Regions from separate parts of the Lentzea rhizosphaerae genome, predicted to be linked through region 2. Evidence: riboswitches for the same ligand, from Rfam matches in the RefSeq annotation. Region 2 holds a riboswitch; each other region holds the start of a gene.

Region 1 (7,591 bases), on a different contig from region 2:
CAACCTGTTCGGCGACATCCTGACCGACCTCGCCGCCGCCGTCACGGGTGGCATCGGCCTGGCCGCGTCGGGAAACCTGGACGTGACGCGCCGCAACCCGTCGATGTTCGAGCCGGTGCACGGCTCGGCACCCGACATCGCGGGCCAGGGCATCGCGGACCCGACGGCCGCCGTGCTGTCCGTGGCGCTGCTGCTCGACCACCTCGGCGAGCACGAGGCGTCGCGCCGGATCGAGGCCTCCGTTGCGTTCGACCTCGCGACCCGCGACCACCAGTCGCCGGGCGCGACCTACGCGATCGGTGACAGGCTCGCCGCTCTCGTGTCGTCGAACGTCCGCACGGGCTGAGCGTTCTCGGCTGTTCCGGCTCCCGGCACCTGCGTGGTGCCGGGAGCCGAGCCGTCTACGGGGACTGTTCCAACCGCGTGGCGCGCGGCTTCAACTCCTCCGCGGTCTCGTCCCGGTCGGGACCGAAACTGAGGAGGTCGGCCGCTGCCTCGCGCAGCAGCTCCGGGTCGTCCGGCCGCTGCAGGCAGGCCAGCCGGTACGCCGGATTGCGAGCCCACACCGGAAGAGCCATCCAGTCGGCCGCCCGCACGTCCCGCAGGGCGGCCAGGATCTCCGGGTCCTCGTCCACCGAGGTGATCAGATCCCGCGCCGCTCTGGTGTCCTCGAACGTTCGCGCCGGCTGAATTTTCGAAGTACGCGGGGAGCTTTCGTACTCTCGGAGAGCACGAAAGGGCCCCGCGTGCGTTTCAGAGCTGGCCGTGCGCCTCACGCCACGCGCGCTCCTTCTGGATCCACACGTTGTCCTGCGGGAACTCGTCGATCGTCGGCACCCTGCGGATCTCGGTCTTGAACCCGGCCGCCCTGATCGGGGCGCGCTTGGCCCACTCGACCGCCTCCTCCTTCGAGGAGACGTTGATGATGTAGAAGCCGTTGAACAGCTCCTTGGCCTCGCCGTACGGCCCGTCCGTGACGAGCGGCGGTTCGCAGGAGTAGTCGACGACGACACCCTGCGCCGGGTCGTCGAGGCCCTCGGCGGCCAGCAGCACGCCCGCGCGGATCATCTCCTCGTTGAACTGGCCGGTGAGCTCCATCATCTTGTCGAAGTCCACGTCGCCCAGGTTCGCCCAGGCCTCGTCGGTCGCGCGCCAGATCAGCATGAACTTCATGGTGTGTCTCCCGTGTCTGTGCGGGGCTCCTCAGCCCCTCGGCATCCACAGGTCGAACGGGGCCGGCGGGGGATCGACACGACCGCAGAACATTTTCCGAAGATCTTTTTTTAACGTCCGTCCGACACGGACGGTGAGTCCTCGGTAACGTACCGCTCTGCCGATCTGGGGGGATTGGTCAGAACGGGAGAGGCATGCACAACGAAAACCCGGCGGTGGAGCACGCACGGCGCTACCGCAACGGCGAGGGGGAGCCGGAGGCGTTCGTCGAAGCCTTCCGGAAGAGCACGGTCTACCTGCAGCGGATCGATCCGCTGTCGCTGCCGGTGATCACGATCGAGGGACTGAGCTGGCTCGCCGCCTTCTCCAGTCCCGAGCTGTTGCGGCAACACCTCGAGGCCAGGCGCGAGAGCATCGATGTCGGCTACCTGGCAGTCACCGGTGAACGGCTGCTCGACCACTACCTGCGCGCGTTGCCGAAGCCCACCGGTGTCGTCTTCGACAACGGGACCGGGCACATGATGACTCTGCCTCCGGTGCGCGGCATCGTCGCCGACGACGTGGCGGTGGACGCGTGACCGGCTTCGGCGTCGACCTCACCGCGATGGGGCAGGCGATCAAGGGCATCAACGACACGGTTGCCGCGCTGAAGGAGATCGCGCCGGACGGTGGCCACCTCGCGTCCACCACCAGCACCTTCGGGATGCTCTGCCCCGGCCAGGACGAGTGCGGTGACGAGGTGCTCGCCGATGCGCTGGAGGAGTTCTTCGACCGGTGGCGCTGGGGCCTGCGGCACCTGGTGAAGGAAGGCACGGAGATGGTGTCCGCGCTCACCGACACCAAGAGCGTGTACGAGCAGGCGGAGGACAAGGTCAAGGAGGCGTTCCAGCTCCTGCTCGGCAACCCGAACTCCCACGACGACCCGACCAAACAGTCCTGGGAGGACCTGGCCAAGTCCGGCCTGAACCAGACCACGCCGGGTGAGCAGTGGGACAAGGCCACCAAGGGCGCCGCGGACGCGTGGGACTCGTCGGTCAAGGACATCCTCGGCGAGGAGACCTCGTTCAAGAAGGCCGGTGACCGCTCGTGAGCTTCTTCGGCCGCAGCGAGCTCGGTGACACCGACGATCCCAAGGAGCTCGTCCCCGGCAATGTCGCGACCCTCGAGGAGACCGCGAACGGGTTGCGCAAGCTCTCGACCGCCTGCCAGGAGGCGTACGCCGGAGTGTCCAAACTGGACGTCGGCCACTGGACGGGGCAGGCGGCCGAGAAGTTCGGCGGCTACTTCGCCAAGGAGACTCCGAGGTGGCGTGACGCGGCGGAGGCGTTCGGTCCGGCGGTGGACGCGCTGACGACGTACAAGGGTGCGGTCGAGCGCGCCCAGCGCGATGCCGCCGAGGCGATCCGCATCTACAACGAGTCGAAGGCGGAGACGCGGGCGGCTGAGAAGGAGTACGACGCCGCGTCGGCGCAACACGAGAAGGCCTCGCTGGACGCGTTCGCGAACGGTGGTGCCGCACCGGGTCCGCTCGCGCCGTTCAGCGATCCGGGAAAAGCCAAGCGGGAAGAGGCCGAACGGATCCTCGCCGACGCGCGGAAGGCGGTGAAGGACGCGGCCGCGCAAGCCGCCTCGGTGATCGACAAGTCGAAGGACAAGGCACCGGAGGAACCAGGCTTCCTCTCCAAGTTCGTGGCGACGGCCGAGGACACGTTCGAGAAGATGTCCGAGCAGGTGGAGAAGTTCGGCGACGGCCTGGGCAGGTCCGTGACCAGCCTGGTGACGTTGATCCGAGCAGGGAACCCGCTCGACCCGTACAACGTGGCGCATCCCGGCGAGTACGCGGCCAACATGATGAAGCAGGCCTCGGGCATGGTGCACATGGTCACGCACCCGGCAGAGGCCGTGAAGGGCATCCTCAACTTCGAGGAGTGGAAGAAGGACCCGTTCGGCGCGGCGGGCCAGCTGGTCGGTGACATCGCGATCGGCATCGCGACGGACGGCGCCGGTCTGGCCGGCACGGCGGAGAAGGCGATTGCCCGCGAGGCGGCGGAGGCCGCCGCGCGGGAGGCGACCGAGCAGGCCGCCACCAGGCTCGGCAGGCACGTCGACGACGGCAGGCCGCCGTGGTTGCGGGAGGACTACGAGCCCTCGTCGCACACGGCGGAGTACAACCCGCACCACGGCGACGAACCGTTCGGTCCGCAGAAGACGGACCCGGACCAGCCCGACGCCCCCTCCGAGCACCGCGAGCCCGACTCGCCGGCGGAGGAACCGAAGCGCGAGCCGGACGAGCAACCCAGGGTCCGGGAACCGGAACACCTGCCGGAACCCGACAAGAGCGACTACTTCTACCTCAAGGACCTGGTCGGTCGGATCGAGAGCGGCCTGGGCGACCTCCGTCCCGACGAAGCGTTCAGGCAGCGGGAAGTGATGAACAGCTACCGGCAGCAGATGCGCGACATCATGGCCAAGCACGCCTGACGCACCCAGGAGTTCGTACCGATGCACCCCCAGCAACCGCCTATGCGTCCGCAGCACCCGATGCGTCCGCCGCAGCGACAGATGTCACCTCCCCAGCAGCCGGTGGAGGAGCTCCCCGAGTGGACGAAGGGCGGCGAGTTCCCGCCGGTGTCGCGGAACATCCCCCTCCACGGCAAGGATCCCGCCTCCGGCAAGGAACAGCTCTGGGTCGGCCGGGTCGTGTGGCAGGCCCGGACGGTGAAAGAGATCACGATGGCCGTCTACGGCCCGTTCGGCCGCAAGATGTCCACCGGCGAGTCCGTGTTCGACGCCCTGCTCAAGATCCGTGTCGAGCTGGAGGACCGGGAGCAGCACGATCCACCGTGGAAGGTCCTGGTGAAGGGCTCGCGGCGGGACGTGTGGCACGTCGGCCACAAGGTGTCCGTCTTTCCCGGCGACCGGGCGGAGGTGCTCGTCCCCGGCGAGAAGGCGACCGAGTCCGTCGACGTGCTCGCGATGCTCGGTCCTGACGACACACCGAAGTTCGGCCTCGTCGAGCACCAGATGGCGAACTGCATGGAGTACTTCCGCCGCTTCGAGCCGGAGTTCGGTGCGGGAGGTGTCCTCTGACGATCAGGCCAGCCACAGGACGAAGGAGATCAGCAGCATCCAGTGCTGGCCGGCGACCGCCGCGGCACGCCACCCCGGTGCGGCCAGGCGCGAGATCCAGAGGCTGAACGGCACGAACAGCAGCCCAACCACGAAGTAGACGAGCGGCAGCAGCCAGAGTCCGTCGGCGGTGCCACCCTGGGCCGCTGTGATGAAGAACGTGCCCATCACGCCGACCAGGAACATGCCGAGGTAGAACGCCGCGTTGCGGTGCCAGAGGAACACCGGCAGCGGCGTCACCGCGATCGCCCAGCCGGTCAGCGCCTGCGGCAGCACCTGGCACGACGCCGGCGTGCAAAAGGCCTGGTTCAGCGCGCCGGCGAGCTGCTGCTGCAGGACGAAGCCGCCCAGGATGCCGAGGAGGAGCGCGACGAACGCGATGAGGGCGATGGTGTTGTCGTCCACCTGAGACACCTTCGCCGTGCCGTACTCCTTCCGCAGTCGCTCACGCCGCTGTCGTCTTCGGTCGCCCAGGTCCATGTCTGTCAGACGCGTCTCCGCCCGATTTTGTGGAGTGGCTCGTGGGTTAGGGTGAGCTCGTCGTGCACGGGGGAAGTCCGGTCGAAGTCCGGCGCTGACCCGCAACGGTAGGTCCTCCACGAGGGCGAGCCCGAATACCCGCACACGGCTGAAGAGAACCTCCGACTCCTGCCGTGGACTGCGGGAAGGGACCAAGTGATCGGGAAGATCAGCGCGCTCGTCGGCGTGCTCGCCGTCAGCGTCGTCGCGGGCGTCTCCCTCGGACCTGTCTCCGTGCCGTTCGGCCTCACCCTGGAACTGCTGCACGCGGCCGTCACCGGCGGCACGATCCCGGCGGACCTCGCCGGGCAGTACCACATCGTCTGGGACATCCGGCTGCCCCGCGTGCTGCTCGCCGCGGTAGTCGGTGCCGGGCTGAGCGCGGTCGGCGTCGCGATCCAGGCGATGGTCCGCAACGCCCTCGCGGACCCGTACGTCCTCGGCATCTCGTCCGGCGCGAGCGTCGGTGCGACGGCGGTGGCGACGCTCGGTGTCCTCCAGGGGCTCGGTGTGTACGCGCTCTCGACCGGAGCTTTCCTGACCGGACTCGGTGCCACGGCGCTGGTCTACCTCACCGCGCGCACGAGCGGCGGGCTCACACCGTTGCGGCTGGTGCTGACCGGAACCGCGCTCGCGTACGGGTTCTCCGCCGTGGCGATGCTGCTGGTGTTCCAGGCACCGCACGGTGAGGCGGCCCGCAGCGCCATGTTCTGGTTGCTCGGCAGCCTCGGCGGAGCGAACTGGCAGTCGTTGCCCGTCGCCACGGTGGTGACCGCGGCCGGGATCGTCTACCTGATGTCCAGGGCGCGGCAGCTCAACGCGCTGGCGATGGGCGACGAGACCGCGACCACGCTCGGCGTGGCGGTCAACCGGTTCCGCACGCACCTGTTCGTCGTCACCGCGGGCATCACCGGCGTGCTGGTGGCGGTCAGCGGGGCCGTCGGGTTCGTCGGGCTGATGCTGCCGCACCTGACGCGCATGGTCGTCGGCGCCGACCACCGCAGGGTCCTGCCGCTCGCGCCTCTCGCCGGAGCGAGCTTCCTGGTGTGGGTGGACGTCGCCGCCCGGATGCTCGCGGCACCGGAGGAACTGCCGCTCGGCGTCATCACGGCCGCGATCGGGGTGCCGTGCTTCATCTTCCTCATGCGCCGCAGGGCCTACGTGTTCGGAGGACGCTGATGCGCGTCGAGGTCGACCAGGTCACCGTCCGCGGCATCGTCGAGGACATCACGCTGCACGCCGACAACGAGGTCGTCGGCATCGTCGGCCCGAACGGCAGCGGCAAGTCGACCACGCTGCGCTGCGTCTACCGCGCGCTGAAGCCGGACGCGGGCGCCGTGCTGATCGACGGCCAGAACGTCCACAAGCGACACGACCTCGCCCGCGATCTGGCCGCGCTCACGCAGGAGTCGCAGGTCGAGTTCGACTTCACGGTCAGCGAGGTCGTGGAGATGGGCAGGCTGCCGCACGACCGCGACCCAGTCCGCGACCGTCGGGTGGTCGCGGACGCACTGGCCACAGTGGACGTCGCCCACCTCGCCGAGCGCAGCTTCCTCAGCCTGTCCGGCGGCGAGCGCCAGCGCGTGCTGATCGCCAGGGCGATCGCCCAGGAGCCGAAGGTCCTCGTGCTGGACGAGCCGACGAACCACCTCGACATCCGTCACCAGCTCGAGGTGCTGTCCCTCGCCCGAGGCCTGGGCGTCACGGTGCTGACCGTCCTGCACGACCTGAACCTGGCCGCGTCCTTCTGCGACCGGCTCCACGTCCTCGACGAGGGACGTCTCGTGGCGGGCGGCACCCCGGAGGAAGTCCTGGTGCCCGAGCTGATCGCCAAGGTCTTCCACGTCACCGCACACGTCGTCACGCACCCCACCACGGGAGTTCCGCAACTCCTGTTCGACCAGGAGGTCACCCCTTGAGAACCGCACTCGTCACAGCCGCTCTGCTGCTCGTCTCCGGCTGTGGCGCCACGGTCGCGCAGGACGCCTCGAAGACCGACCCGGTCACCGTCACGAACTGCGGCCAGCAGGTCACGTTCGACGAGGTTCCGTCCAAAGTGGTCACGAACGACACCGGCATCACCGAGCTGATGTTCGCGCTGGGTCTCAAGGACCGCATGGCCGGGTACGTCGTGAACGGCGACAACACCGCCGACCTCAAGACCTCGCCGTGGAAGGCCGACTTCGACAGCACCCGCAAGCTCGCCGACAAGATCTCCAAGGAGGTCGTGCAGGGCGCCAACGCCGACCTCGTCTTCGCCGGCTGGAACTACGGTTTCAGCGAGAGCACCGGTTTCACACCGGACGCGTTGAAGCAGCTCGGGATCGGCACGTACCAGCTCACCGAGGCGTGCCGGAACGGCGTCGGCAAGCAGCGCGGCATCATGCCCGCCCTGGACGCGTTGTACACGGATCTCCGCAATCTGGGGAAGATCTTCCGCGTCGAGGCGAAGGCGGAGGAGCTCATCAAGGGCTACCAGCAGCAGATCGACAACGCGGCCGAGCTCATGGAGGGCAAGCCGCGCCCGAAGGTGTTCCTCTACGACAGCGGCCAGGACCAGCCCTTCACGTCCGGGAAGAACGCGGCCCCGCAGGACGTCATCGGCAAGGCCGGTGGCGACAACGTCTTCGGCGACCTCAACGACAGCTGGACCACGGTCAACTGGGAGGCCGTCGTGCAGCGCAACCCCGACGTGGTCCTGATCGTCGACTACGCGGACGGCGACTTCAACACACCTGAGCAGAAGCAGAAGTTCCTGGAGGGCTTCGCG
Region 2 (7,591 bases):
TGAGTACCTGGAAGTCCACGGACTGGGGGTCCAGCTCACCGAAGCGCTGGCCGAGTACTGGCACAAGCGGGTCCGCGAGGAGCTCGTGTGGCCGTCGGGTGAGTCCGTCGCGGCGGAAGACCCGACCGAGGTCGAGGAGTTCTTCAAGCTCGGCTACCGCGGCGCGCGTTACTCGTTCGGCTACGGCGCCTGCCCCGAGATGGAAGACCGCAGGCGCATCGTCGACCTGCTCGACCCGGAACGCATCGGCGTGACCCTGTCCGAGGAGCTCCAGCTGCACCCCGAACAGTCCACCGACGCCTTCGTGGCGCACCACCCGGAGGCGAAGTACTTCAATGTCTGACCTCTCTGCCGTTCTGTGGGACATGGACGGCACCCTGCTGGACTCCGAGAAGCTGTGGGACATCCCGCTCTACGAGTACGCGGAGAAGCTCGGCGGGGTGCTCTCCCTGGAGACCCGCGAAAGCATGGTCGGCACCAACGTGCCCACGACGATGCGCCTGCTCTTCGCCGACGTGGGCATCGAGCCCTCACCCGAGGACCTGGTGGACGGCGCCGCGTGGATCTCGCGCCGCACCGAGGAGGTCTTCCGCGCCGGCCTGCCGTGGCGACCGGGCGCTGCCGAGGCGTTGCGGGCGGTGCGCGCGTCGGGCGTGCCGATGGCGCTGGTGACGTCGACGGAGCGCTCGCTGACCGAGGTCGCGCTGGACACGATCGGCAGGGACCTGTTCGACGTCACGGTGTGCGGCGACGAGGTCGACGGCCTGAACAAGCCGTTGCCGGAGCCGTACCTGAAGGCGGCCCGGCTGCTGGGCGTGGACGCGACGCGGTGCGTGGCGATCGAGGACTCGCCGACCGGGGTGGCCGCCGCCGTCGCCGCCGGGTGCACGGTTCTGGTGGTGCCGTGCGACGTCGAGGTGACGGCGGGGGAGCGGCGGATCTTCCGCGACTCGCTGGTGGGTGTGGACCTGGACGTGCTGCGCGCCCTTCAATCCCGCACGGACTGCCAGCTCAGCAGGCCGTCGCGCACCTCAGGCACGTAGACCGCGACCCTGGCGAACCGGGCCCTGGCGGCCTCGACGTGTCCGCGCAGCGCCGGTTCGCCGGTCTCGAGCGAGTGGGCGACGTCGGCGAGCATGTCGTGGACGCTCTGCCACAGCGTCGATCCGAGATTGCCGTCGTCACGGCACCACTCGCGGACGCAGCCGGACTCCGGTCCCGGCCGTCCGTCGACGAACAGGTAGTCGCCCGTGCCGCTGGCCGCGATCGGGACGAACTCCTTCAGGAACGCCGACGACATCGTGCCGGCGGGATCGCGGTCGAGCTCGGGGTAGACGTCGTGCCGCAGCCTCGCCTGCTCCCGCACCGCCTCCCGCGCGGACAGCGGCGTGAACATCGTCGGGTACAGGTCAGGCGCACCGGCCAGGCGCCACCGTCCGATCGCGTCCTCGGGTGCCGAGATCTGCTCGAACGTCCGGGGAGCGTTGGTGCGCAACCAGTTGCGGATGCGTTGCCACGGCAGAAGATCGGTCATGCGCTTCATGCTGCCCGAGGCGCGGGATTGGGGTGGCCGCATCGGCGACCACCCCGCACCGTCAAGCGACAGCGGCCTTCTCCGCGGCCCTGGCCCGGCGCGTGGCCGGGTCGATCAGCAGGCCGAACACCACGCCGAGACCGACGTAGAGCGTGGCGAGCTGGGCGAGTGAGCTGAGGCGGAACTGCCACAGCACGTTCACCGGCATGTCCGCGGGGATCGTGTCCGGCGGCGCGGGGAACGCCACCAGCACCACCGCGACGGCCGCGGCCACCGCGAGCAGCACCGCGGTGACGCGCACCGGCTGCGGCTGCGCGCGCAGCCGTTCGGCCAGCAGGCTCGCTCCCCACACGATCACGAGGCCGGCCACCACCACACCCAGGTAGAGCGCGGTCCGGTAGTTCACCGTCTCCGGGTCGCCCACGGCGGGCGGGTTGGCCGGGTACTTCAGCCACGGCAGCAGTGCCACCGCGCCGAACACGGCGGCACCGAAGGCGAGGCTGCGGCTGAACGGCGTGCGGTCGACGAACCATCGCTTCGACAGCGCGTAGGCCGTGGCGAACACCAGGCCCACGGCGATGCCGACGATCACCACGCCGAGCATGCCGCCCACGACCTGGGCGCCGCGGCTGACCAGTGCTTCCTCGCCACCGTGCGAGTGGCCCTCGCCGGCTGCCGGTTCCCTGGCTTCTTCGACCGCCAGCGCGGCGCGGATCGGGATCTCGGTCACCAGCAGTTGCACGAGCGCGGAGGCGACACCGGCGATGCCGCCCGCCGCGATCCCCCGCAGTGCGAGAGACTTGTACGTCGTCGTCATGTGCGTGATCAGGAGATCAGTGGCACGGGACGCCGAGCGCGTGCCGGCCGTCGTGGAAGAACTCGTGCAGCAGCTCCGAGCTCGCACCGAGCGCGAGTCCGTTCTCCTGCAGGACCAGGTACGTGACGATCAGGCCGAGCAGGGCGGCGGCGAAGGCCCACTTGGGCACGCGGACGGCGGACAGATGTGCTGCGGGGCTCGTCATGACGGGCTCCTCCATACCTCGTGGAAGGTCAACTCTCCTTGCGGCGCCGCAGCCGGTCTCCTGACTCCCGGATCAACGCTGCCCCCGCGTCTTCCCAGCTCCTGCGTGGAACCAGTGACGTGCTCGGCGGGGATCGCTTCCCGGTCACAGTGGCGAGGACCGCGCCGGATTCTCACCGGCTTCCCGTCACTGCGGCGCGTGCACCGTAAGTTGATCGGCGGCACAAACACAACCGGCCATAAGAGTTGTCGTGTTCATCACTTCACGAGTGGGCAGTCTCCACACTTCCCACCTGCGGCTACCCGGTAGTAAAGGCAGCAGCTCCGACGCCGGAACGTGACCTCGCCGGGGAAGGGGATGAATTCTCCGGCCTGTTCGAACGGCGGCGCGCTCATCAGCCGTGCGCCGCGAAGTTCCGCTTCTTCGGCCGTGAGCATCTGTGCGCGCACAACCATTTTGAGCGCGCCCGCGATGTTCGACATGGCGTTGCCCCACAACAATCCGCGCGCCACGGGCGTGACCCTCTGGATCGCTTCCACCACGGGTTCGAGTGCCTCGGCGGCAGGCGGGCCCAGCCGCGGCTCGTCGATGCGGACGCTCAGGCCGTTCGCCGGGTCGTGGTGCCACCACAGGTTCTCCGGGCGCACGTCGATCGGGATGTTCGCCGCCGTGAGCGGGCTGAGCAGCCGCGCGGTGTAGCTGAGGAAGAACAGGCTCGCCGCGACGCGTGGCTCCTCCGCCCGGTAGCGGGTGGCGATGGCGTCGATGGTGGTCTTGAGCGCGGGGCCTTCCAGCAGTGCCGATCCGGGCAGCCACGTCTGGTCCGGGCGGCCCACGTCGAGGGCGAAGAACGGGTTGATTCCGCGCACCCGGCGCAGCGCTTCGAGCACTTCGGCGAACTCCGACACGAAGTTCACGCTACTGGGTGTCCATGCAGGACAGATCACGTCCACGGCCTGGGACAGATGTGACCGCGGTGTGGACGGGGGTGCGGGAGATGGGAGGATGTCACGTCGTGAAGACCTTCGACTCCCTGTTCGCCGAACTGACCGAACGAGCCGCCACCAAGCCGGCGGGTTCCGGCACCGTCGCAGCGCTCGAGGCCGGCGTCCATGCGCAGGGCAAGAAGGTCCTGGAGGAGGCGGGCGAGGTCTGGATCGCCGCCGAGTACGAGTCCGACGAGAAGCTCGCCGAAGAGATCTCGCAGCTGCTGTACCGCCTCCAGGTGATCATGCTGGGCCGCGGCCTGACCCTCGAAGACGTTTACAAGTACCTCTGACGGAGACTTCCACATGCTGCGCGTAGCAGTCCCGAACAAGGGGGCGCTCACCGAACGCGCCTCCGCCATGCTGACCGAGGCCGGATACCGCCAGCGGCACGAGTCGCGTGACCTGACCGTGCTGGACCTCAACAACGACGTCGAGTTCTTCTTCTTGCGTCCCAAGGACATCGCGATCTACGTGGCGTCCGGTGACCTCGACCTCGGCATCACCGGCCGCGACCTCGCCGCGGACTCCGGCGCCGACGACAACGGCTCGTCCGTCGAGGAGCTGCTGGCGCTGGGCTTCGGCGGGTCGACCTTCCGCTACGCCGGGCCCAAGGGCAAGGACTGGAAGGTCGAGGACCTGGAGGGCAAGCGCCTCGCCACGGCGTACCCGAAGCTCGTGAACCGCGACCTGAGGGCGCGGGGCATCAGTGCCAAGGTGATTCGCCTCGACGGCGCCGTCGAGATCTCGATCCAGCTCGGCGTGGCCGACCTGATCGCCGACGTCGTGGGGTCCGGCCGGACCCTGCGCCAGCACGACCTGGTGCCGTTCGGCGAACCGATCTGCGAGTCCGAGGCGGTGCTCGTGCACCGTGCTGGCTCCGAGCTGACCGCGGCCAAGAAGCAGCTGACGGCTCGCCTGCAGGGCGTCGTGTTCGCCCAGCAGTACCTGATGCTCGACTACGACTGCCCACGCTCGATCCTCGCCGACGCGGTCGCCCTGACGCCGGGTCTGGAGTCGCCGACGGTCGCGCCGCTGGCCGACGAGAACTGGGTGGCCGTGCGGGCGATGGTGTCGCGCAAGGACGCGAACCGCGTGATGGACGAGCTGGCCGCGATCGGTGCCAAGGCCGTGCTGGCCTCGGACATCAGGTTCTGCCGGCTGTGATCCTGGAGCAGGCGGTCCTGGACGTGGTGCCGGGCCGCGAGTCCGAGTTCGAGTGGGCGTTCGGCGAGGCGCGGGAGCTGATCTCCGCCTCGCCGGGCTTCCTCGGCCTCGAGCTGCTGCGGTGCCTGGAGACGTCGTCGCGCTACCTGCTGCTGGTGCGGTGGGAGTCGCTCGAGGCGCACACCGTGGGCTTCCGGCAGGGTCCGTCCTACGAGCGTTGGTCGTCGCTGCTGCACGAGTTCTACTCGCCGTTCCCGGTGGTGGAGCACTACTCGAGCGCGCTGAGCACCTCGGCGTCCGTCGTCTGATCGAACCGCTCGTACCAGCGGCTGACCGCGCCGAAATGTCGCGGGACCAGCACGGCCACCACGGGCGTCGAGAACGTGCTGAGCGATTCCCTGGCGGCCACGGGCACGGCGAGCGTGACGCTTCTCGGTTCGTGCCGGGCGATCCAGTGCAGCGCGGCCTTGGCGGTGACGCCGGTGGCGAGCCCGTCGTCCACGAGGATGACGTCGCGGTCGGAGATGGTGAGCGGCTTGTCCTTGCGGTAGAGGGCGGTGCGCCGCGCGGCCTCGTCGCGTTCCCGATCGCAGGTGCCGGCGAGCAGTTCCTCGGTGAGGTGCAACGCCCTGAGCACCCGCTGGTCGTAGATCGGCTCGCTGTCCGCCGTCACCGCGCCCACCCCGTACTCGGGGTGACCGGGCGCGCCGATCTTGCGCGCGACCACCACGTCGAGCTCGGCGTCGAGGTGGTTCGCGACCTCTTTCGCGACCGGGACGCCGCCGCGGGGGAGGCCGAGGACCAGCGGGTCGTGCCACGGCCGGTCCGCGAGTCGCGCGGCGAGGGCGCGGCCCGCCTCCTGCCGGTTCGCGAACCTCTTCACAGTCCGGTTGACGGTACGCCCTGGTCAGCGTGTGCGGTGTGTCACGCCCGAACGGCGTAACGAACACGCCGGTCGCGAGCGATCCCACTTCCGGTACTCATCAGTACCGTTTCTGGGGTTTCTACTGAAAGACGAACATGCACTCTGCGCAGCCACGCGCGGCCTCGACCTGGCGGCGGATCGTCGCACCGGTCCTGGTCGTGCTCTCCCTGTTGACGTTCGCGCGGCCCGCGGCGGCCGACATCAGCTACCTGCGGGCAGCTCTCTACGCCTCGTGCGCCGACCAGGCGCCGGTGTACTCGGTCAAGGACAACGGCGACCTGTGGCTCACCGCCCACACCGGCGCCCGCTCCGGCCGCAACACCTGGGGCACCGCCACCCGGATCGCCACCGGCTGGTCCGGCCGGGTGCTCGCCGCTCCTGGCGGTGTCCTGCACCGCATCGAGGCGGACGGCACGGTCAAGCGGTTCCGCTGGAACGGCACCGGCTGGGACGACGCCCTCGGCACGGTCACCGGCTCCGGCTGGGGCAGCTACGCCGTCGGTGCCGGCCGCGACCTGATCACCGTCGACTCGGACGGCGTGCTGTTCCGCCTCGACGGCGGCCTGCTCGTGATGCACAGGTTCGACGGCACGCGGTGGTCCGAGGGCGAGATCGTCGACGACGGCTGGGGCTCCTACACCTCCGTCGTCGCCGCGGGTTCCGGCGTGCTCTACACGCGCACGGCCGACGGCGCCGTGTTCCGCCACCACCTCGACACCGCCTCGAAGACGTGGCTGCAGCGGCACCTCAAGACGGGCCGCGACCTCGGCACCGGCCGCCTGGTCTCGGCGGGCGCGGACACCCTGTACCGGCTGACCGGCACCGGTGACCTCGTGTGGCAGCGGTTCGTGCCGGCCAAGAGCGAGTGGGTGACCACCGACCGCGCCGACGGCACGACCGTGGGCACCGGCTGGACCGGCCTGAGCGAGCTCACCGTCGCACCGGACGCCTGCACGTTGCGCAACCCGCTCAAGCCCGTGCACCAGCTCATGCAGCTCGGCCTCGGCGCGATCACCGCGGGCGAGATCGTCACGACGATCAAGGCCGTGGTCGCGGAGACCGGCGTCAGCAACGCCAGGATGCGGGTGCTGGCCACCGAGGTCGCCGCCTACGCCCAGGCCAACTGGCCCGCCGTCGAGCAGGCCAAGGCCGAGCTGGACGCCCTGCTCGTCGCACCGAACCCGGAGCAGGCCCTCGTCACCGCCGCCCGCGCGAAGTTCGCCGCCGCGCAGGGCCTGGAACTGCCGCAGTACAAGGAGCTCAACGCCCTGCTGGAGAAGGCGCGCGCCGACGCGCCGAAGATCCGCCAGACGATCGACCAGTACCGCGGCTTCGTCGACGTGTTCGTCGACGAGGGCCGCAAGCTGATCGTGCGGCTCCGCGACGTCGCGCAGTCGTTCCGCGAGATCCCGCCGTTCACCCTGCCCGCCGACTTCAAGGTCGACATCGATCTCGCCGCGCTCGAGGAGATGGGCCGCGGCTGGGACCAGATGAACGCCGACCTGACGCGGATGAGCGAGTCCATCAACGCGTCGATGGCCCAGCTGAACGCCTCCATGGCGGCGTTCGACCGCACCATGGACAACTTCAACCGGGGCATGGCGGACTTCAACCGCACGCTGGCCGAGATGGACGCGGCCATGAAGCGGTTCAACTCCGGCACGTGGTGGCCGACCGGTGGCTTCAGCCTCAACGGGTTGAAGTTCGACTTCGACCGGGTGTTCCCGCAGGGCACCACCCGCGAGGAGCGGGAGGCGACCGACCGCAAGGTCTCCACGCTGGTCGGCTTCATCCCGTTCGTCGGCACGGGCAAGGGCATCGCGGACGCCATCGCCGGCCGTGACCTGATGACCGGCGAGCGCCTCGGCGGTATCGACCGCGCGCTCAACCTGGTGCCGATGCTGCGCCCCGCCAAGCAGGTGATGAACGGCGCCGACGCCGTGCACTCGGCCGAGCG
Region 3 (7,591 bases), on a different contig from region 2:
ACGGGTCCTTGCCCAGCGCCTTCAGCAGGTCCGTGACGGCCTGCTGCGCCGCCTCGACGTCGATCGGACCGGTCATCGGCTCGCCAGCCGGGACAGCGCCAGCGCGCCGACCAGCAGACCGAAGTCGCGCAACGCGATGTCGTAGTAGCCGGGCAGGGTCAGCAGGTTGACGATGATCCCGAGCAGCCACGCCGCGACGACCAGGCCACCCCACTTCGGCCGCACCGCCACGAGCACGCCGGCCACGATCTCGATCACGCCGACGAGGTACATCGCCGTCTGCGGGCTGCCGGGCACGATGGAGTCGATCCACGGCGCCAGGTAGACCGGCCAGTCGACGAGCACGTTGAAGAACTTGTCCAGCCCGAACAGGATCGGCGCCGCCGCGAACACCGTGCGCAACAACACGAACGCCTGGGTCGCGGGATCCGTGCGCGTCAGGACTGCCATGACTCCTCCTTCTAACGACAACTTGCGCTAACGTTAGAACCGTCGGAGTAATTTAGTCAACAGAAGTGGGTTTTAGAGATGGCCGACCACGTCGCCGCCGTCGCGGCTCTCGACGAGCCGAACCGGCGCAAGCTCTACGACTTCGTGGTGCGCCAGACCGCGCCCATCAGCAAGGACGAGGCTTCCGAGGCCGTCGGACTCGCCCGCACGACGGCCGCGTTCCACCTCGACAAGCTGGTCGAGATGGGACTGCTGGACGTCGTCCACGAGCGGAGGTCGGGGCGCACCGGGCCCGGTGCGGGACGGCCGGCGAAGCTCTACCGGCGGTCGGAGGAGCAGATCGAGGTGTCGCTGCCCGACCGGCGGTACGAGGCGGCGAGCCACCTGCTGGCCGACTCGCTGCTCGAAGCCCAGACCACGGGCGAGCCGCCACGCGAGATCCTGAACCGGCGCGCGTACGAGTGGGGCGAGGACCTGGCCGCGGAGGCGGGCGGCGACGTCGTGCAGGCGTTGGAGGGCCTCGGGTTCGAGCCGCAGCAGGACGGCACGACGGTCCTGCTGGGCAACTGCCCGTTCCACAGCCTGGCCCAACGGCACACGGAACTGGTGTGCGGCATGAACCTCTGCCTGATCAGCGGCCTGCTGGACGGGATCGCCGCCACCACCCACACCGCACGCCTCGACCCCACCCCCGGCCACTGCTGCGTCCGCCTCGACAAAACTCGATGAACGGCGCTTTTGTCCACTTGAGGTGGACAAAAGCGCCGTTCATCAATCAGGCACCGTCTTCGAGGTCGCCCTCGGTTTCGAGGTAGGCGGCGCGGAGGGCATCCAGAGTGGACGGCTCGGGGTGCTCCCACATCTTGCGGTCGGCGGCTTCCAGGAGGCGTTCCGCGATGCCGTGCAGCGCCCAGGGGTTGCTGGTCTGCAGGAACTTGCGGGTTTCCGGGTCGAGCACGTAGGTCTCGGTCAGCTTCTCGTACATCCAGTCCGCGACGACACCGGTCGTGGCGTCGTAGCCGAACAGGTACTCGACCGTGGCCTGGAGCTCGAACGCGCCCTTGTACCCGTGGTTGCGCATCGCCCCGACCCAACGCGGGTTGACCACGCGGGCGCGGAAGATCCGTGAGGTCTCCTCGGTGAGGGTACGGGTCCGGACCGCTTCCGGCCGCGTGCTGTCACCGACGTACGCCGCGGGTGCCTTGCCCGTCAACGCCTTCACCATCGTGACCATGCCGCCGTGGTACTGGAAGTAGTCGTCCGAGTCGGCGATGTCGTGCTCGCGGGTGTCGATGTTCTTGGCCGCCACCGCGATCCGCCGGTACGCCGACTCCATGTCCTCACGCGCCGAGATGCCGTCGACGCCGCGGCCGTACGCGTACCCGCCCCACACCGCGTAGACCTCGGCGATGTCCGACGAGTCGCGCCAGTTGCGGCTGTCGATCAACGGCAGCACGCCCGCGCCGTACGCGCCCGGCTTCGACCCGAAGATCCGCAGGGTCGCCCGGCGCTGGTCGCCGTGCTCCTCCAGGTCCTTCAGCGTGTGCGCCCGCACGAAGTTCTGCTCCACCGGCTCGTCCAGGGCCGCCACCAGCTGCACGGCGTCGTCCAAAAGGGACACGACGTGCGGGAACGCGTCCCGGAAGAAGCCCGAGATCCGGACGGTGACGTCGATGCGCGGCCTGCCCAGCTCCTCCAGCGGAACGACCTCGAGTCCGGTGACGCGGCGGGACTGGTCGTCCCACACCGGCCGCACGCCCATCAGCGCGAAGACCTCGGCGATGTCGTCACCGGCCGTGCGCATCGCGGACGTGCCCCAGACCGACAGACCCACCGAAGGGGGCCACTCGCCGTCGTTCTCCTCGCGGTACCGGGCGAGCAGCGAGTCCGCCATCGCCTGGCCGGTCTCCCACGCGAGGCGTGACGGGACGGCCTTCGGGTCGACGGAGTAGAAGTTGCGACCTGTCGGCAGCACGTTCACCAGGCCGCGCAACGGCGAACCGGACGGGCCGGCCGGGATGTAGCCGCCGTCCAGCGCGTGCAGGACGTTGGTCATCTCGTCCGTGGTGCGAGCGAGCCGCGGCACCACTTCCAGGGCCGCGAACTCCAGGATCTTCTGCACGTCGGCGGATTCGTGCAGGGTCTTGGCCGTGGCGACGTCCCAGCCCGCGTCCTCCATCGCCTGGACGAGTGCACGCGCCTGTTCTTCAACGGCGTCAACGTCCTCACGGGCCGTGCCGACGAGCCCGAGCGCCTCCCGCAGGCCGGGCAGCGCGGCGACCTGACCGCCCCACATCTGCCGTGCCTGGAGCATCGCGAGCACGAGGTTCACGCGAACGCTGCCGGTCGGCGCCTCGCCGAGGATGTGCAGACCGTCGCGGATCTGGACGTCCTTGACCTCGCACAGCCAGCCGTCGACGTGCAGCAGGAACTCGTCGAACTCCGCGTCGTGTGGCCGGTCGTCCAGGCCGAGGTCGTGGTCGAGCTTCGCGGCCTGGATCAACGTCCAGATCTGCGCGCGGATCGCCGGCAGCTTCGCCGGGTCCATCGCGGAGATCGAGCCGTACTCGTCGAGCAGCTGCTCCAGCCGCGCGATGTCGCCGTAGCTGTCGGCCCGCGCCATCGGCGGCACCAGGTGGTCGACCAGCGTGGCGTGCGCGCGCCGCTTGGCCTGCGTGCCCTCGCCGGGGTCGTTGACGAGGAACGGGTAGACCAGCGGCAGGTCGCCCAGTGCCGCGTCCGTGCCGCAGGAGGCCGACATGCCGACGGTCTTGCCGGGCAGCCACTCCAGGTTGCCGTGCTTGCCGACGTGCACCACGGCGTCCGCGCCGAACTCGGACTCGATCCACCGGTACGCCGCGAGGTAGTGGTGCGACGGCGGCAGGTCGGGGTCGTGGTAGATCGCGATGGGGTTCTCGCCGAACCCTCGCGGCGGCTGCACGATCACGACGACGTTGTTGGACCGCAACGCGGCCAGCACGATCTCGCCGTCCTTCGACCTGCTGCGGTCGACGAAGAGCTCACCGGGCGCCTCGCCCCAGTGCTCCTGCATCGACTCGCGGAAGTCCTCCGGCAGCGTCTCGTAGAACTCCCGGTAGTCGGCAGCCGCGATGCGCACCGGGTTGCTCTCGAACTGCTCCTGCGTGAGCCAGTCCGCGTCCTGGCCACCGGCGGCGATCAGCGCGTGGATCAACGCGTCGCCGTCGAGCTCCTCGACACCGGGCAACGCGTCGCCGATGTCGTAGCCGTGCTCCTGCATCGCCTTGAGCAGCCGGACCGTGGACGCGGGCGTGTCGAGCCCGACCGCGTTGCCGATGCGCGAGTGCTTCGTCGGGTACGCCGACAGCATCACGGCGATCTTGCGGTTCTCCACCGGGATGTGGCGCAGCTTCCCGTGCCTGACCGCGATGCCCGCGACGCGCAGCGCCCGTTCCGGGTCGGCCACGTAGACCGTGAGGCCGTCGGAGTCGATCTCCTTGAAGGAGAACGGAACCGTGATGATCCGGCCGTCGAACTCGGGGATCGCGACCTGGGTCGCGGTGTCCAAAGGAGACAGTCCGTCGTCGTTCTCGTCCCACGACTCACGACTCGACGTGAGGCACAACCCCTGCAGGATCGGCACGTCCAACGCGGCCAGCGCACCCACGTCCCACGCGTCGTCGTCGCCACCGGCGGACGCCTTGGCGGGGTTCGTGCCACCAGCCGCGAGCACCGTGACGACCAGCGCGTCGGCCTGGCACAGCGTGTCCAGCAGCTCGGGCTCGGCGGTGCGCAGCGACGAGCAGTAGACGGGCAGCGGCTTGCCGCCCTTGGCCTCGATCGCGTCGCACAACGCGTGCACGAACGCCGTGTTCCCGGCCACGTGGTGCGCGCGGTAGTAGAGCACCGCGACCGTGGGGCCTTCTCCGGTCGTCTCCCGCTCCAGCACACCCCACGTGGGCGTGGCCGTGGGCGCCTCGAAGCCGTGCCCGGTCAGCAGGACGGTGTCGGACAGGAACTTGTGCAGCTCGGCCAGGTTCGCCGGCCCGCCGTGCGCCAGGTAGAGGTGCGCCTCGGCACACACGCCACCGGGCACCGTCGACAGCTCCATCAGCGCCGCGTCGGGCTGCTGCTCACCGCCGAGCACGACCACCGGCAGCCCGCTGGCCAGCAGCCAGTCGAGCCCTTCCTCCCACATCCGGCGCCCGCCGAGGATGCGCACGAGCACGAGCTCGACGTCCTGGGTCAGCCCGGGAAGGTCGTCCACGGTGGTGCGCGCCGGGTTGCCGAGCCGGTACTCGGCACCGCTCGCACGCGCCGACAGCAGGTCGGTGTCGGAGGTCGACAGCAGCAGGATCACGCAGGCTCCATCCCTCGTGGGGTCCTCGCCCCAGGTTGCGGGTGACAGGCGAAGCGGAGTTCCTGACTCCCAGCGTCCGCTGGTCACAGTGGCGGGACCGCGCCGGATTCACACCGGCTTCCTCCTGCGCTTCGTCGTTCGGGCTCACCCTAACCGGCGGGTTACAGTCCGACCTATGCGTAGTCACCCGGATGCCTGCCCCGGCGCCGTAGAGCTGCACCCCGCGGCCGACGGCGGGCTGGCGCGCATCCGGGTCCCCGGCGGCACGCTTTCCGCTGCTCAGTGGGACGTCGTGCGGGTCGCGGCACTGGAGCTCGGATCCGGCTCGCTGGAACTGACCTCGCGGGCGAACCTCCAGATCAGGGGCCTCGCGGACGGCGTGGAGCTGGGTGAACGGTTGCGTGCGGCGGGCCTGTTGCCGTCCGCGACGCACGAGCGGATCCGCAACATCATCGCGGCGCCACTGGAGGACAACCAGTCGCTGGTCGACGCGCTGGACGCGGCGTTGTGCGCGGACCCGCTGCTGGCCGCGCTGCCAGGGCGTTTTCTCGTCACGGTGGGGCACGCGGTGAGTGGTCTGGGCGGCGACTTCGGGCTGGTCGGAGAGGTGCTCCTGCTCGCCGGTACCGATACAGGTGTCCGAGTTCACGACCCCGTCGACGCCCTGCTGACCGCTGCCCGCCTCTTCCAGGGGATGCGCGGGACCGCCTGGCGCCTGTCCGAAGTGGACGGCGGTGTGCGAAAGATCACCGAGCACTTCGGTGTTTCCGACGCCCCGCGGATCACCCCGGCTGTGACGCCCGTCGCACCTTCGCCCACGACTCCCGGCGTGCCGTTGGGCCGCCTGGACGCGCACCAGCTCCCCGGCGTCCCGATCCGGCTGACGCCGTGGCGGAGCCTGGTCGTGCCTGCCGGAACCGACGTCTCGGGGCTGATCACGGATCCGGACTCGCCGTGGCACGGCGTCAGCGCCTGCACCGGGCGCCCCGGCTGCGCCAAGTCGCTCTCCGACGTACGCGCCGATGCGCGCGCTTGGGTTGACGCGTCCCACCACACACACGTGCCAGGCCGGGTACCCCCAATTTCAATTCTAGGGAGCAGGTCCGACACTCCCGGCCCGGTTCACTGGTCGGGCTGTGCACGCCGATGCGGTCGCCCCGCCGGCGATGTGATCGAGTTCGTCGCGACCGGCGACGGCTACGAGGAGATCAGGTGACGGAGTACATCAAGGACGGCGCGGAGATCTACCGCCAGTCCTTCGCCACCATTCGCGCGGAATCGGACCTCACCAGGTTCCCAGAGGACGTCGCGAAAGTCGTGGTCCGCATGATCCACGCGTGCGGCATGACCGACCTGCCGAACGACGTCGCTTTCTCCCCCGGCGTCGTCCGCAACGCTCGCGCGGCGCTCCAGGCAGGTGCGCCGATCCTGTGCGACGCCAACATGGTCGCGTCCGGCGTCACCCGCCGCCGCTTGCCCAAGGACAACGAAGTCCTTTGCCACCTCCAGGATCCGCGCACTCCCTCGCGAGCCAAGGAGATCGGCAACACCCGCAGCGCCGCCGCCCTGGAGCTGCTGCAGGACCGCTTCGAAGGTGCCGTGATCGCCATCGGCAACGCCCCGACCGCGCTGTTCCACCTGATCGACCTGATCGAGGCAGGAGCGCCCCGGCCGGCCGCGATCTTGGGCATCCCGGTCGGGTTCATCGGTGCCGCGGAGTCCAAAGAAGCTTTGGCCGCAACGGATCTGGAGCACCTCGTGGTGCACGGCCGGCGCGGCGGCAGTGCCATGACGGCGGCGGCCATCAACGCGATCGCGAGCGAGGAAGAATGACGGGCAAGCTCTACGGCGTCGGGCTGGGTCCCGGTGACCCGGAACTCGTGACGGTGAAGGCCGCACGGCTCATCGGGGAAGCCGACGTGATCGCGTTCCACAGCGCGCGGCACGGGCGCAGTGTCGCCAAAACCATTGCGGCACCGTACTTCCGCGACGGCCAGATCATGGAACAGCTCGTCTACCCGGTCACCACCGAGGACACCGACGACTACCAGGGCGAGATCGACGCGTTCTACGAAGAGGCCGCGGCCAAGCTCGCCGCGCACCTCGACGCCGGACGTGACGTCGTCGTCCTCGCCGCCGGAGACCCGTTCTTCTACGGCTCCTACATGCACATGCACAAGCGGCTCGCCGACCGCTACGAGTGGGAGGTCGTGCCCGGCGTCACGAGCGTCAGCGGTGCGAGTGCTGTTCTCGGCACCCCGCTGGTCGAGCGCGACGAGGTCCTCACCATCCTGCCCGGCACGCTGCCTCCCGCCGAGCTCGCGACCCGCCTGGCCGACACCGACTCGGCCGCGATCCTCAAGCTGGGCCGCACTTTCGGCAACGTCAAGACGGCCCTCGAAGCCTCCGGCAGGCTCGACGGTGCCTGGTACGTCGAGCGCGCCACCACCGGCCGCCAGAAGATGTCGCCGCTGGCCGACGTCGACCCCGGCGAGGTCCCCTACTTCTCCCTGGCGCTGCTGCCCAGCAACTCCAAGCCCGAGGCGCGCAAGGGCGAGGTGACCGTCGTGGGTCTGGGCCCTGGCAAGACCGCCTGGCTCACACCGGAAGCCCGCCAGGAACTCGAAGCCGCCGACGAGCTCGTCGGTTACACCACCTACCTCAACCGCCTCCCCGACCGGCCCGGCCAGACGAAACACGCCTCCCACAACCAGGTCGAGTCGGAACGTGCCGCCTTCGCGCTGGACCTGGCGCGCAAGGGCAAGCGGGTCGCGGTCGTGTCGTCCGGCGATCCCGGCGTCT
Region 4 (7,591 bases), 220 kb from region 2:
CGAGACCTCGGTCGGCATCCAGTGGTTGTTGCAGCCGTTGAGGTACTTCTCCCACGCCCAGTGGTACTTGAGCGGCAGCAGCTGGTTGACGTCGGCGCGGCAGTTGATCATCGCCTTCTCGTCGACGGAGACGCGCCCGGCGCCCGCTTCGATGTTCGTCACTGGCAGGCCTCGCAGTCGGGTTCGGTGATGGAGCAGGCGGTGGGGGAGACGGCGTTGAGCTTGCCGTCGGTGCCCTGCAACGTGGACTTCTCCACGTGCGTGGCGCTCTGCGTGCGCAGGTAGTAGGTGGTCTTGAGGCCGCGCACCCACGCCAGCTGGTACAGCTCGTCGAGCTTGCGGCCGCTCGGTTGCGCGAGGTAGAGGTTCAGCGACTGCGCCTGGTCGATCCACTTCTGCCGGCGCGCGCCCGCCTCGATCAGCCACGAGCTGTCGACCTCGAACGCCGTGGCGTACAACGCCTTCAGGTACGGGGGCACCCGGTCGATCGGGCCGAGGCTGCCGTCGTGCAGCTTCAGGTCCGAGATCATCTGCTCGTCCCACAGCTTGCGCTGCTTGAGCGCGTGCACCAGGTCCGGGTTGATGACGGTGAAGTCGCCGGACATGTTCGACTTCACGTAGAGGTTGCGGTACAGCGGCTCGATCGACTGGTTCACGCCGGTGATGTTCGCGATGGTCGCGGTCGGCGCGATGGCCATGACGTTCGAGTTCCGCATGCCCTTGCGGACCTTCTCGCGGACCGCCGCCCAGTCCATCGTGGACTCGCGGTTCTGGTCGAGCTCGCCGGGACCGCGGTTCTGGGCCAGGATCCCGATGGAGTCGATCGGCAGGATCCCGTTGCTCCACAACGAACCCTCGAACGACCGGTACGCGCCGCGCTCCTGCGCCAGATCGGTGCTGGCGGAGATCGCGTAGTAGCTGATCTCCTCCGTGCTGCGGTCGGCGAACTCGACGGCCTCCGCGCTGGCCATCGGCGTGCCGAGCGTGAACAGTGCGTCCTGGAAGCCCATCAGACCCAGCCCCACCGGGCGGTGCTCGAGGTTGGAGTTCCGCGCCTCGGGGATCGTGTAGTAGTTCACGTCGATCACGTTGTCGAGCATGCGAACCGCGGTGCGCACGGTCTTTTCGAGCCGTGCGTGGTCGACGCCGTCGGCCGTGACGTGCCGCGCGAGGTTCACACTGCCGAGATTGCACACGGCGACCTCGTCGGTCGTGGTGTTCAGGGTGATCTCGGTGCAGAGGTTGCTGGAGTGCACGACACCGCTGTGCTGCTGCGGCGAACGCAGGTTGCACGGGTCCTTGAACGTGATCCACGGGTGGCCGGTCTCGAACAGCATGGTCAGCATGCGCCGCCACAGGTCGACGGCGGGGAGACGGCGGAAGACCTTGATCTCGCCGTTGTCGGCCTTCTCCTCGTACGCGCGGTACTTCCGTGCGAAGTCGTCGCCGAACGCGTCGTGCAGGTCCGGCACCTCGTCGGGCGAGAACAGCGTCCACTGGCCGTTCGCGCGCACCCGGCGGATGAACTCGTCCGGCACCCAGTTCGCGGTGTTCATGTCGTGGGTGCGGCGCCGCTCGTCGCCGGTGTTCTTGCGCAGGTCGAGGAACTCCTCGACGTCGATGTGCCAGGTTTCGAGGTACGCGCAGACCGCGCCCTTGCGACGCCCGCCCTGGTTGACCGCGACCGCGGTGTCGTTGGCAACCTTGAGGAACGGCACGACGCCCTGCGACTTGCCGTTGGTGCCCTTGATGTGCGCGCCGATCCCGCGCACCGGCGTCCAGTCGTTGCCCAGGCCGCCGGCGAACTTGCTGAGCAGCGCGTTGTTGCTGATGCCGTGGAAGATCCCGGCGAGGTCGTCCTCCACGGTGGTGAGGAAGCACGACGACAGCTGCGGGCGTGTCGTGCCCGAGTTGAACAGCGTCGGTGTCGAGCACATGAAGTCGAACGACGAGAGCAGCTCGTAGAACTCGATCGCACGGGCGTCGCGGTCGTCCTCCTCGAGCGCGAGGCCCATGGCGACGCGCAGGAAGAACGCCTGCGGCAGCTCGTAGCGGCGGCCGTCGTGATGCAGGAAGTAGCGGTCGTACAGCGTCTGCATGCCCAGGAACTGGAAGTTCAGGTCGCGTTCCGGCTTCAGCGCGGCGCCGAGACGAGCCAGGTCGAAGTCCGCGAGGCGCGGGTCGAGCTGGCCCAGCTCGATGCCGTGGCGGACGAACGCGGCGAAGTACGACGGGTAGCGCTCGGTCATCTCGGCGTGCGACAACGGCACTCCGCACGCCTCGGTGCGCAGCTTGTCCAGCAGCAACCGGGCGCTGACGTAGGAGTAGTCCGGGTCCTGCTCGACCATCGCGCGGGCGGCCATGATCGGCGCCAGCGCGAGCTCGGCGTCGGTGATGCCTTCGTACAGATTTCGCTTGGTCTCAGCCAGAACCGCCTCCGCCGACGCGTTGGGCAGGTCGGCACACGCTTCATGGATGACCACTGAAAGGCGGTCGGGCACGCTCTCTCCTCGCGAGCAAGGCTCGAAGGAATGCGCGCGCGCCACTGAGGGCACACAGCTGCCCTCCCTCGAGGCACCGTGTCGTGCGCGCAGGCTTGCGCGCACACCGGTGGCAGGTCTTCGGACTCGTGGGCGCCTTGCTCGCTCCTACCGGCCGTCGCTTCCCAGGGGTCACCCAGTGCTTCGTTGACGGCTTTCGTTCCCACTCACCGCTGCGGGGCAGTCCCGGACTCTCACCGGGTTCCCTCTTGCCTCATCGGCCCGGTGCTCCGGGCCGGTGAACCACCAGCGCGGCAGATACTACATGTGGTGGTGGGGCCTGAATCACCACCCAACATGGGCGTGTCGTGGTCTAGGGTGATCAACGTGGGTGATCTTCGGTCGCGCGTTGTCATCGGTGCTCTCGTCAGTGCGGGGCTTGCTTCGGCGTCCCTCTTCACCGGTGCCGCGGCGCCCGTGACAACAGGCGTCCTGGCCGTGTCGGCGGTGGCGGTGATGATCACCACCCGGCGATCAGGGCCACCCCGAGAGCGGTCATCACGGCGGCGATCAGGCCGTCCAGCACCCGCCACGCGCGGGGCTTCGCGAACAGAGGACTGAGCAGCCGGGCGCCGAACCCGAGCGCGACGAACCACGTGACGCTCGCGGTGACCGCGCCGACCCCGAACAGCCACCGTCCGGCCGCGATCGAGCCGAGCAGCAGCAGCGTGTCCAGGTAGACGTGCGGGTTGAGCCACGTCAGCGCGAGCGCAGTGAGCACGGGCCTGCCGGATCCCGTCGCCTGGACGTTCATCGACTGTGGTTTGAACGCCCGGCGCGCCGCGAGAAACCCGTACCCCAGCAGGAAAACGCCTCCGACGACCGCCGCGACCGTGATCGCCTGCGGGAAGGCCTTCACGACCGCGCCGAACCCGGCGACGCCGACCGCGACGAGGATCGCGTCCGACACGGCGCACACGGCGACGACCTTCGCGACGGCCTGGCGTCGAAGTCCTTGGCGCAGCACGAAAGCGTTCTGCGCGCCGATGGCGACGATCAGGGTCATCATGGTGCCGAAGCCGAGCAGCAGGTCAGTCACACCGTCGACGGTATTGACGCCGTCTTGATGAGACCAGCTAAAGATTCTTACGTACCATTAGCGCTCGTGATGGACCTCGACCTGGTGCGCACGCTGCTCGCGGTCGTCGACGCGGGCACGTTCGACGCAGCCGCGACCGCGTTGCACGTCACGCCTTCCGCTGTCTCCCAACGCATCAAGGCGCTGGAGCAGCGCACTGGCCGCGTGCTGCTGGTGCGCGCCCGTCCGGTGCGGCTGACGCCGTCGGGGGAGGTGATCGTCCGCTACGGTCGGCAACTGCTCGCCCTCGACCAGGACCTGGACGCCGCCCTGGGCTCGGACGCCGTGGTGCGGGTGCCGATCGCGGTGAACGCCGACTCGCTCGCCACGTGGTTCCTCCCCGCCCTGCAACGGGTCCCGTCGTCGTTGAAGATCTCGTTCGACCTGCACCGCGAGGACCAGGACCACACGACGGCGTTGCTGCGGCAAGGCCTGGTGATGGCAGCCGTGACGTCCTCCCGCGAGCCGGTCGCGGGCTGCTCGGTGCGCAGGCTCGGCCACATCCGTTACGCGGCAATGGCATCGCAGTCCTTTGTGGACCGGTTCGCCGATGGGCAGCCGAAGTCGTGGCTGCCGGACGCGCCGGTCGTGGTCTTCGACCGCAACGACGACCTCCAGGACCGTTTCGTGCGCACGCTGACCCGCGGCCGCGGCGCCTCGGAACACCGCCACTACGTGCCGTCGTCGGAGGTGTACGTGCGGGCGATCGTGGCGGGCCTGGGCTGGGGAATGGTGCCACCGCAGCAGCTGCAGGAGGGCCTGATCGACCTGGCACCGGGCCGCACGGTGTCCGTGCCGCTGTACTGGCAGCAGTGGAAGCTCGACTCGCCGGCCCTGAACGCCGTCGCCGAAGCGGTGGAAAAAGAGGCCGCCGTCGCGCTGAGGTAGGACTTGCGCTCGGTGACATGACCGGACGGGAGCTCGAGTTCGAGGACCGCTTCACGACACTGGACCGGTGGTACCCGCACTACCTGCCGCACTGGAGGTCCAGCGCGGCCACCGCCGCCCGCCTGACGCACGGCCCCGGCCTCACCCTGTGCGGGCGGTGACGTTGCAGACGGGCGGGATCCCCGAGTCGATCCCGGACGAGTTCCGCGCCTGGGTCGAACCGGACATCGTCGGCCAGACGCTGCTCGGTAGGGCCGCCACGCTGGACGACGTCGGCAGAGCGGCGGTGTTCGTGGCCTCCGACTGGGGCCGCACGATCACGGGAGCGCAGGTCAACATCACGTGCGGCGCGATCCTGAGCTGAACCTGTCGGCTTCCTGAACCCAGGAACCCCGCGACCGAGCCACGGCGTTGACCGATATGTGCTGATTCCTCGCCTAGCCGCCACCGGCGGCTCGCTCGCCGTCGTCGCCACGGTGGCCATGGTCGGTCTGCTCGACCTGACCGTCGGCCCGCTGCGCCGCACGATCAGCGAGTACGCGCTGGGTGACTACCGCCCGGTCTTCGACGTCGCCGTGCTGCTGCTGGCCGCCGGTTCCCTCGCCATCCTCGTCGCCCTCGTCCACAAGGGGCTGGCCAGATGGCGGTCCGCGGGCTCGATCGCGCTGATCCTGTGGTCAGCAGGCCTGCTGCTCGTGGTGGCGTTCCCGAAGACGAACTGGGCCATGGGCACCAACGAGGTCAGCGGCAGCATCCACCGGTTCGGCAGCATGCTCGCGTTCGTCAGCCTGCCCGTCGCGATCATCGCGCTGGCACGGCCGTGGCTGAAGGACCACGTGTGGGGCCGACACGCCAGGTGGACGATGGCGTCCGGTCTGTTGAGCGTTGTCGCTTTCATGCCGATCCTCTACGCCATTGTGATGGGCGCGGCCTCCGACGTTCGGTGGTGGCGCGTGTTCCCGTTGGGCTACATCGAGAGGATCTTGCTCATCGCCGAGGTCGGCGCAGTGCTGGTGGTCGGGCTGTGGGCGATCGCGGCCAGTAGGGTTGCGCCATGGCGAGTTGGGGAGACCTCGCGGATTACATCCGCGCCGAGTACGACGTCATCCACGACGAGGGCGAGGAGCTGAGGGTCCTCTTCACGTTCGGGGACGACGACGAGGGCGACGACGATCGCACGCAGGTCGTGATCATCGTCCGGGAAGTCCTCGACAAGATGCACGAGTGGGTGCAGATCGCCTCGCCGTGCGGCCTCGCGAAGGACGTGAACCTGCGCGAGGTGCTGGAGGAGGTCGGCAGGTCGACCGTGGCGTGCGGCCTCGCGATCATGGGGGAGCACGTCGTGGTCCGGCACTCGCTGCCGTTGGTGGACCTCGACATCCACGAGTTCACCGACCCGCTCCAGCTCCTGGCGGGGACGGCGGACATGTTGGAAGAGCAGTTCTGGGGAGGGGACGGCTACTGAGCGGGCGGCACGGCATCGCCGTGTCCTGGGACTCAGTGAGCACACCGTGAACCTAGGTTAGGCTCTCCTAACGTGAGGGCGATGACGGTGCAGGTTCGGGCCGGCCTGGGCGTGGGACGTCTGGCCGCCGCCATGGATTCCCTGGTGGAACTGCATCCCGAACTGTGTCGTTCCGGCTTCGTTCACCACGAGGTGACCGACCCCGTCGCCGCCACCCCCGCTGCCCTCGCGGAGGCGGAGGCGGGGCTCGACCTGCGGACCGGTGTCCTGATGCAGGCGGTGTGGCTGGACGCGGGACCCGAGCGGTCCGGGCGGATCGTGCTGGTGCTGCACGACATCGTCGCCGACCGGTTGCCGCGGATCCTGCCGTGGCTGGTGCACGCCTGGAAGCAGCCGGCGCTGGTCAGCTGGGGCAGATCGGCCGGTCAGCGGTGACGGATGCCGGGACCCGTCACCGCTGTCGTGACCGTCAGCAGACGTGCACGATGTCGATCTTGTCGTTGGCGTAGCCGCCGTCGGCAGAGGTATCCCTCGACAGGTCCCGCAGGTAGTGCCCGGCGTTCAGGGCGATGACGAACCTCCAGTTGCTGGGGCTGTCCGGATCGCCGCTCCCGTCGTAGTTGTAGAAGCGGGACTGCACGCCACGCGACTGAGCGTTCCTGATCGACGACACCTGGTCGTTCCACGTGCGACCGTCCGGCAGCTTGTAGTAGCCGAGGTTCACGTCGCGGCACTTCCAGAAACTGATCTGGTGCCCGCCGAAGTTGGCGTGTTCGCTCAGGCACAGGTAGGAGGTCTTGCAGTTCTGGATGTCGTTGATCTGCGTCGGCACGCTGATAGTGACGCCCTCGTCGACCTCGACGACGTTGGGGGCGACGCGGTGCGAGCCGGGGTTCAGCCGGAGCACGGCTTGGACCTCCTGCTCGACGCGAGCGTTCGCGTGGCTGTCCGTCGCGTCGACGGCTGACGCGGGAGACGCGGTGAAGGCCAAGGCCGCGACGGCCATCACTGCTGTGGTCACAGCCGTCTTCCTGATCCCGATCATGGGTTTCTCCTTCTCGCGGAAGCGGAGCGAGAAGCCTGGGCGCCCGGTTCTCCACAACCACACCGAGTTGTGGCAATCGCCTGGTCAGCGGTGGTGATGGCGAGGGGAGAGGAGTAGGCACTGCGTCAGGGGTGGAGTCGATGCCTGTGGGTTTGCATGTGCTTGGACAGGTGGAGCTGCGCGTCGACGGCCGGTTGGTGGAGATCGGTCACGCGCGGCAGCGGTGCGTCCTGGCGGTCCTGCTGGTCGAGGCGAATCGGGTCGTCACCACGGAGCAGCTGCTGGACCGGGTCTGGGCGGATCGGTTGCCCTACAAGGCACGGCAGGTGGCGAGCAACTACGTGTCACGGCTGCGGCGCCTGCTCGCGGGCGAGGTCCCGATCGTCCGGCAGGGCGGCGGATACGTCCTGCAGGTGGATCCGGAGGCGGTGGATCTGCACCGGTTCCGCCGGCTGGTGAAACAGGCACGCGGGGGAGACGCCGCGAAGTCGTTGGCGTTGCTGGAAGAAGCTGCGGGGCTCTGGCGTGGCGAGGCGTTCGAAGGGCTGGACACCCCGTGGATCGCCGCTGTCCGC

The links. Region 2 has a riboswitch for cobalamin ahead of ACFOWZ_RS34445 (CbtB domain-containing protein). Riboswitches for the same ligand answer to the same signal wherever they lie in the genome.
Region 1: linked by a shared signal. The riboswitch ahead of ACFOWZ_RS19655 (FecCD family ABC transporter permease) and the one ahead of ACFOWZ_RS34445 (CbtB domain-containing protein) in region 2 are both predicted to bind cobalamin.
Region 3: linked by a shared signal. The riboswitch ahead of cobN (cobaltochelatase subunit CobN) and the one ahead of ACFOWZ_RS34445 (CbtB domain-containing protein) in region 2 are both predicted to bind cobalamin.
Region 4: linked by a shared signal. The riboswitch ahead of ACFOWZ_RS35540 (ribonucleoside-diphosphate reductase subunit alpha) and the one ahead of ACFOWZ_RS34445 (CbtB domain-containing protein) in region 2 are both predicted to bind cobalamin.

Annotation. Positions count from the first base shown of each region.
Region 1 is NZ_JBHRZI010000015.1:561,916-569,506, reverse strand. It holds gene ACFOWZ_RS19695 (3-isopropylmalate dehydrogenase) at 1-346, shown strand, start outside; gene ACFOWZ_RS19690 (hypothetical protein) at 402-635, opposite strand; gene ACFOWZ_RS19685 (YciI family protein) at 754-1,173, opposite strand; gene ACFOWZ_RS19680 (SseB family protein) at 1,368-1,751, shown strand; gene ACFOWZ_RS19675 (hypothetical protein) at 1,748-2,263, shown strand; gene ACFOWZ_RS19670 (putative T7SS-secreted protein) at 2,260-3,654, shown strand; gene ACFOWZ_RS19665 (hypothetical protein) at 3,736-4,263, shown strand; gene ACFOWZ_RS19660 (hypothetical protein) at 4,267-4,707, opposite strand; cobalamin riboswitch at 4,809-4,942, shown strand; gene ACFOWZ_RS19655 (FecCD family ABC transporter permease) at 4,978-6,000, shown strand; gene ACFOWZ_RS19650 (ABC transporter ATP-binding protein) at 6,000-6,740, shown strand; gene ACFOWZ_RS19645 (ABC transporter substrate-binding protein) at 6,737-7,591, shown strand, end outside.
Region 2 is NZ_JBHRZI010000030.1:50,674-58,264, reverse strand. It holds gene metH (methionine synthase) at 1-343, shown strand, start outside; gene ACFOWZ_RS34460 (HAD family hydrolase) at 336-1,043, shown strand; gene ACFOWZ_RS34455 (hypothetical protein) at 989-1,534, opposite strand; gene ACFOWZ_RS34450 (CbtA family protein) at 1,596-2,351, opposite strand; gene ACFOWZ_RS34445 (CbtB domain-containing protein) at 2,368-2,556, opposite strand; cobalamin riboswitch at 2,590-2,765, opposite strand; gene ACFOWZ_RS34440 ((2Fe-2S)-binding protein) at 2,814-3,464, opposite strand; gene ACFOWZ_RS34435 (phosphoribosyl-ATP diphosphatase) at 3,572-3,835, shown strand; gene hisG (ATP phosphoribosyltransferase) at 3,849-4,709, shown strand; gene ACFOWZ_RS34425 (antibiotic biosynthesis monooxygenase family protein) at 4,706-5,017, shown strand; gene ACFOWZ_RS34420 (phosphoribosyltransferase) at 4,978-5,592, opposite strand; gene ACFOWZ_RS34415 (tachylectin-related carbohydrate-binding protein) at 5,730-7,591, shown strand, end outside.
Region 3 is NZ_JBHRZI010000027.1:143,872-151,462, forward strand. It holds gene folE (GTP cyclohydrolase I FolE) at 1-76, opposite strand, end outside; gene ACFOWZ_RS30540 (DoxX family membrane protein) at 73-450, opposite strand; gene ACFOWZ_RS30545 (helix-turn-helix transcriptional regulator) at 529-1,179, shown strand; gene cobN (cobaltochelatase subunit CobN) at 1,226-4,789, opposite strand; cobalamin riboswitch at 4,825-4,956, opposite strand; gene ACFOWZ_RS30555 (hypothetical protein) at 4,965-6,005, shown strand; gene ACFOWZ_RS30560 (precorrin-8X methylmutase) at 6,002-6,622, shown strand; gene ACFOWZ_RS30565 (precorrin-2 C(20)-methyltransferase) at 6,619-7,591, shown strand, end outside.
Region 4 is NZ_JBHRZI010000030.1:268,832-276,422, reverse strand. It holds gene ACFOWZ_RS35545 (ribonucleotide-diphosphate reductase subunit beta) at 1-111, opposite strand, end outside; gene ACFOWZ_RS35540 (ribonucleoside-diphosphate reductase subunit alpha) at 159-2,501, opposite strand; cobalamin riboswitch at 2,596-2,803, opposite strand; gene ACFOWZ_RS35535 (LysE/ArgO family amino acid transporter) at 3,001-3,549, opposite strand; gene ACFOWZ_RS35530 (LysR family transcriptional regulator ArgP) at 3,649-4,506, shown strand; gene ACFOWZ_RS35525 (hypothetical protein) at 4,524-4,667, shown strand; gene ACFOWZ_RS35520 (SDR family oxidoreductase) at 4,664-4,870, shown strand; gene ACFOWZ_RS35515 (DUF998 domain-containing protein) at 4,929-5,636, shown strand; gene ACFOWZ_RS35510 (hypothetical protein) at 5,561-5,971, shown strand; gene ACFOWZ_RS35505 (hypothetical protein) at 6,053-6,406, shown strand; gene ACFOWZ_RS35500 (peptidase inhibitor family I36 protein) at 6,441-7,016, opposite strand; gene ACFOWZ_RS35495 (AfsR/SARP family transcriptional regulator) at 7,157-7,591, shown strand, end outside.